Linked DNA regions of Spartinivicinus marinus. The protein of the gene in region 1 interacts with the protein of each later gene in a pairwise test. Links are inferred from orthologs where the notes say so. Each region holds a gene or a part of one and is shown on either strand. Other genes may lie near its edges.

Region 1 (3,252 bases):
GGCAGCATTAATCAAGCCGTGCAAGCAATGAAGATGGGGGCTATTGATTATCTGGTAAAGCCATTTGCGCCAGAGGCGTTATTGGATATTGTTGGCAGGGTCATTACTGGCTGCTCTAATATCAAAGAAGCCGATAGCCCTGTAGCAGTAGCAGAAACCAGTCGACAGTTGTTGGCTTTAGCAAAGCGGGTAGCTGCTTCAGATTCTACTGTATTAATTTCAGGGGAAAGTGGCTCTGGTAAAGAAGTATTAGCCCGCTATATCCATCAACAATCAGCGAGGGTTAAACAACCTTTTATTGCAATTAATTGTGCTGCAATCCCTGAAAATATGCTGGAAGCCACTTTATTTGGCCATGAAAAAGGGGCGTTTACGGGTGCCTATCAAAGTATGCCAGGTAAATTTGAGCAAGCAGAGGGCGGCACATTATTGCTGGATGAAATTTCAGAAATGGCTTTGGGGCTGCAAGCTAAGTTATTACGGGTATTACAAGAAAGAGAAGTTGAGCGAGTCGGGGGCCGAAAAACGATTTCGCTAGATGTTCGAGTGCTAGCAACCACAAATAGAGACATGTTGGAGCAAGTGAAAGCGGGTAGTTTTCGTGAAGATTTATACTACCGGCTGTGTGTATTTCCACTGCAGTTGTTGCCATTACGGGAGCGACCAGCAGATATTGTGCCGATTGCCGAGCGATTATTTAGCCAGCATTGTCAAAAAATGCAGCGGGTGCCCGTGCACTTAGATGCATCAGCTAAACAACAATTGTTGCATTATCACTGGCCTGGCAATGTCAGGGAGCTGGATAATGCCATACAACGGGCATTAATTTTACAACCGGGCGATATCATTTATGCCAGTGACTTATGTGTTGACCTATCACCAGAGCAGCTGATGAGTGATATTCAGGTTAACTCACCTGTCTTTCATACAACTGTTCCCGTCGCCACTATGGTTGATTCGCCGCCATCAGAGATGTCGCTGTCAGAGTGTAGTCATCAGGCTCAGTTATGTGATGGCGTTCGACAACGAGAATTTCAGTTAATTATTGATGCGTTACGACAAGAGCAAGGTAAACGCAAAGAAGCAGCAGTGAAACTAGGCATTAGCCCGCGTACCTTACGTTATAAACTAGCGAAAATGCGGGAAGCTGGGATTAATGTGGAAGCTGCGATCGGGGGTTAGTCGATTTCATCATTCCTTTAAATATTGGTAAGCTTAGATGGTTTTATTTATTTGTTTAGAACCTTATGAGCGACTCAACTGATTTGTTACCTTCATGTGCGGAACATAAAATAACTGGCATTATTTTGGCCGGTGGCCAGGCAAGCCGAATGGGCTACCAGGACAAAGGCTTAATTGAATTAGCGGGTAAACCGCTGGTTAGTTGGGTTAAGCAGGCAATGGAGGGGGTGGCTACGGATGTCTACATTAGTTGCAATCGTCACTTCAATCAGTATCAGCAAATTACCAGGCAATTAGTAAAAGATGCTGAGCCAAACCAATATGAAGGCCCGTTAGCGGGTATTTTAGCAACGGCAAAACAAGTCGATACCCCTTGGTTATTGTGTGTACCCACTGACACCCCATTAATCACCGCAAGCTTGTTGGTCACTTGGATCAATGAAGTTAACTTAACTGCTAACCCAACCAGTTACTTACAAACGGAAAAGCAAGGACATTTTCTCCACTGCTTAGTTAAAAGGGCAGATGCATTGCGTATTGAACAGCAGTTACAACAAGGTAATCGCAAAGTGTTTGATTGGCTAACTGGTATAGAAGCTAAACCTTGGCAAGTACCCGCTTTATTTCATTCACAACTGATGAATATCAATACTCCCCAAGAACTGACAGCTGCTGGTGAATTGCTGAAAAAAAATACTTCAATTAGTGTTAAATAAAGAATGGTTATGAGCAGTTTATCCGTACTAGTGGTTGAAGATCAGCAAAATATTGGTTGCGCAGCTAGTTACAGCATATCAAAGTTATATTACGAACGGCTTGTTTAGATAACAACTGATATTATGATTTTTGTCAGTGATTATTATTGGGTATGCGGCAGGACTGGTGGGTGCTGAAAGAGTTCAATTACTCCATAGTCTATCTTGGAGGCAATTGGTCGTGGGAGGGGGGCTTTTTTATTACCTGGTACTGATTGGTTTAACCGAAGAAATTTTATTCCGAGGGTTGCCATTTTTTAACAATAATCATCATCCAGGCTTAATTATATTAATGAGCAGTGTGCTGTTTGCATTGTATCATTTTCATAATGGTTTACATACCTTGCCTTATTATTTCGCGTTAGGGGTGTTGTTGGCTGTATTGCGCTATTTTTCAGTATCTATATTGGCACTGGCGATAGGACATGGCCTATTTGATTTTATGGTTATCCTGGTTTGGCCCAGTACAGGCTTTCGATTTGGTGTGGCTGTTTTTTATGTGGTTTCGCCCATTGTGGTATTGGGTATTGCGGCGTTGGCCGGTTGGATGCTAAAGCAGCTGGATACCTGATGAGTCTTTTATGGTGCTTGCTTTTCATTAGCGGTATTTACTGACGGAAGTTAGATGAAATACCTTCCGTAAAATTGCATTTATACCTTCTATTAAGAGTTAAGCCATCTATACTTAACTATAAGCATTCTTTCGAAGTCAAAAAGCCAGTTGATGTTTAAGTATGTATACCCTCAGTTTTTCTCAGAAAGCTTACCTATTTCAAATCAAGTATTTTCAGAACAGTGTTGTAATGGCTAAGTGTTGGGCTTGCGTAGTATGTTGAATAATATTAGTAATTACAGCCTACTTAAAGCTTTTTTTGATAAGTATGCTTTTGTTCGCATCATTGCTATTACGCTTGTTTCCATCATTTTTATTCCAATGTTTCAGCAGGCCCTATTGTTAGATGATTTTCCTGCTTTTAGCTTAAAAAAATCAAGTAGTTATAGCAATAATCCATTAAGCAACCCGGTTTATACTGAGCAATTTGCCTCATCGGGTATTACACCCGAAGTGCATAGTGTATCAGTCGTTTTTACAGGTAATAACAATATGCATGCTTTTTGGTATGGAGGTGAGCGTGAGGGTGCTAAAGATGTAGCTATTTATACTGCACAACTCGACGTTAAGCGTAATCAGTGGCATAGCGAGAAATTGCTATTTAACCGGGCGAATCTAAGTAGTCAATTAAATATTTATCTAAAAAAACTAGGTAATGTGGTTTCGATTCGAGACAATGAAGGAAAAATATGGTTATTTTTC
Region 2 (3,167 bases), 1.8 Mb from region 1 along the record:
GGGTTCAAAAGTAGCGGTCCTCATTAGGCATTTTTTGCTCTATAATGATAAATAACTAATTTTATCCCCCTGTCATATTCATAAACCGCACTAATTGTACATCACCCGTTGGATCAAAATAATGACGCTCAGGCTTTAAGTCCATAGCCGTTATGATAGTCTCTCGCAATTTATCCTGCTCACCTGGATAACGCCGGATAATATTTTTAAGATCAGCTGAGTGCTCATTACCTAAACACAACAGCAGCTTGCCTTCTGCTGTTACTCTTACTCGATTACAATCCCCACAAAAGTTATGGCTATGAGGTGATATAAAACCAATTTTATTTTGATAACCAGGTATTTGCCAATAACGGCTCGGCCCATTGGTTTCGTAAGCAGAAGACATTAGCTGATATTGCTGCTGGATAATATCTCTAACTTCTTCACTGGTACATAAAGTTAGTCCTCGTTGATGCTCTGAAATAGCACCTAAGGGCATTTCTTCAATAAAGCTGATATCCACTTTATTGGCTAAAGCATAATCGACCAAAGGTAATATTTGATGCTGATTACGCCCTTTCATCACTACAACATTAAGCTTAATTCCTTCAATGCCTGCCTGTTGTGCAGCATGAATTCCAGCTAATACCTTTTCAATGTTACCGGTTCGGGTTAATTGCTTAAATTCGGTAGGATCAAGCGTGTCTAAACTAACATTAATTCGTTTAATACCTGCTTTAGCTAAAGCAGGTGCATATTTAACTAACTGCGAACCATTAGAGGTAATCAGTAACTCATCCAGCCCTGGTAATGCGGTTAAACGCTCAATTAACCAGATGACATTATGACGAATAAGTGGTTCTCCGCCAGTTAAACGGATTTTCTTCACTCCAAGTGAAACGAATGTTTCAGCCACTTGAAGAATTTCTTCCAAACCTAAAATTTTTTGTCTGGGTAAAAATGTCATATCTTCCGCCATGCAGTAAACACAGCGGAAATCACAACGGTCAGTGAGCGAAAATCGTAAATAGGTAATCTTCCGGCCAAAGCGATCAACTAATGGAGAACTCATTATTATTACCTCTTTCACTCCTGACAGTATCTAGTGCTCTATCCTATAATTGAAGGGACAACACTAACAACACTATCTATTACCTATTTTACTGCACTTTAAAAGCCGTATTGATCAATATTATATGACTAGACAAGCTCGTTAAATGGCCAGTATTCAAGCCAATCACCAGGATTAACGTCTGTGTCTGCTGGCACAAGTGCCAGCCCAGTCGCCCAACTTGCAGATGACAGCACTCCTGAGCCTTGCTTAGGATAAGCTACAAGAGTTTGCTCATCTTCATGTACCTGTAATTGCACTCTAAGGTATTCTGCTCGACTACGATTTTTCTTCTTAACAAAGTTAGCTTTAAAGCGATAACTCGCTGGATGGGTATCATGTAAACCTTGCATTTGCTGCAATGCAGGGCGTGCCACCATTAAATAAGTGACTAATGATGAAATAGGGTTTCCAGGCAAACCAAACACGGGCTTTTTATTCAGCTGCCCGTATAGTAGTGGCTTACCTGGTTTGATAGCCAACTTCCATAAATGTACTGTGCCGTTTTCCTGGATCACGTCCTGTACATAATCCTCTTCACCCACAGAAACCCCACCTGTGGTAATGATTGCATCAGCTTGCTGGCTGGCTTTTAATAATGCTTGTTTAGTCGCTTCGTGCTGATCAGGCAAAGTACCGCCATCAATAATATTAAAGCCTCCTTGCTGTAATAGTCCCATTAGGGTATAGCGGTTTGAGTTATAAATTTTGCCATCGGGTAATGGCTGACCAGGTTCAATTAACTCATCTCCAGTGGTAAACAAAGCAACCGTTAAAGGCTTATAAACCGGTACTTGCATAATTCCCACGGAAGCCAGCAATCCAAGCTCCTGAGGTCTCAAGCGTTTACCAGCAGCGACTACCTGCTGCCCTTCGGCAATATCTTCACCAGCATTTCGAATATGCTGCCCTATTCGCCAGCCAGGCTGAACCTCAATCTGATCACTGGTAACCTTCACTAGTTCTTGGGGTATGACTAAATCAACATTGGCAGGAATAAAAGCCCCCGTAAAAATTCTTGCTGCCATACCAGAGGGTAGTGTTCCTGGTTGGTCACCGGCAGTCACTCTTAACCCAACAGGCAATTGAGTAGGCTGGTCAGGGGCTAAGTCTTTGGCATTGAAGCCGTAGCCATCCATTGCACTGTTGGCGGCAGGGGGCACATTTAAAGTAGACAATTGGTCTGCTGCTACCACTTTGTTTACAGCTTCTGCCAAAGACAGCCATTCAACATCTGCCTTATGTTCCAAGGTTTCTTGAATTTGGGCAATTGCCTGGCTCACTGTAATAAGGTTATTCTCTGAGCAGCTCATTAAACTATTTTCTCCACTTTTTTGATTCTACTTTAGCTAAAGCCCTCTAATTGATAGTCAAGCGCAATCCTGCTGCTTTACTTCAATTCGGCAACAAATGACACACAAAGTTGCAAGGGCGTGTCGTGCTATCCAGCTGTGGTTGAATGACTTTTTCCCAACCAGTCCTACAAGCTCCTGTTGACCCTGGTAAACAGAAAATGACTGTATGGTTTGCTAACCCAGCTAGCGCCCTTGATTGAAGTGTAGAAGTACCGATCTCCTCTTTAGAGACCTGCCTAAACAACTCACCAAATCCCGTTACTTCCTTGTCAAACAATACTGCTACTGCCTCTGGTGTACTGTCACGCCCAGTAAAGCCCGTCCCTCCAGTAATCAATACCACTTGTATAGCGTCATCGTAAATCCATTCAGAAACAATGGCACGAATATGGTAGATGTCATCTTTGATAATTTGCCGATGCTTTAATTGATGACCTGCTTCCTGCAAAGCGCTAATCAAGAACTGACCCGATGTATCAGTAGACTCATCCCTGGTATCACTTACAGTAAGCACAGCAATATTTAGTGGAATAAAATCAGTATGTTGATGCACTTTGGTTAATCCTAATCTAAGAGTAATTTAGCCTACCATCATAAATAGATTTAAGCCGGAATCAAAACGAAATGACTTTTATCTATTACGACCTTTATCTATTATGACCTTTTATTGCCTCTAATAACCTCACGACTATTGATGACTTAATTTGATGGCTTATTTT

What was found.
Region 2: the proteins of mobA (region 1) and OQE68_RS19700 interact in binary tests that used the Escherichia coli proteins (3 or more experiments, as listed by UniProt). The link is inferred for Spartinivicinus marinus from one-to-one orthologs.

The regions. Positions count from the first base shown.
Region 1 is NZ_JAPJZK010000001.1:6,164,899-6,168,150, reverse strand. The notes cover bases 152-3,072. They hold mobA (molybdenum cofactor guanylyltransferase), read left to right. Parts: upstream 152-1,247; coding sequence 1,248-1,898; downstream 1,899-3,072. Other genes in these bases: OQE68_RS27130 (sialidase family protein), read left to right, coding at 2,767-3,072; OQE68_RS27135 (CPBP family intramembrane glutamic endopeptidase), read left to right, coding at 2,035-2,508; OQE68_RS27145 (sigma-54-dependent transcriptional regulator), read left to right, coding at 152-1,182. Also shown: more of OQE68_RS27145, read left to right, coding at 1-151; more of OQE68_RS27130, read left to right, coding at 3,073-3,252. UniProt on the Escherichia coli protein: Transfers a GMP moiety from GTP to Mo-molybdopterin (Mo-MPT) cofactor (Moco or molybdenum cofactor) to form Mo-molybdopterin guanine dinucleotide (Mo-MGD) cofactor.
Region 2 is NZ_JAPJZK010000001.1:4,397,156-4,400,322, reverse strand. The notes cover bases 295-3,130. They hold OQE68_RS19700 (molybdopterin molybdotransferase MoeA), read right to left. Parts: upstream 2,407-3,130; coding sequence 1,183-2,406; downstream 295-1,182. Other genes in these bases: moaB (molybdenum cofactor biosynthesis protein B), read right to left, coding at 2,489-3,001; moaA (GTP 3',8-cyclase MoaA), read right to left, coding at 295-1,054. Also shown: more of moaA, read right to left, coding at 62-294. UniProt on the Escherichia coli protein: Catalyzes the insertion of molybdate into adenylated molybdopterin with the concomitant release of AMP.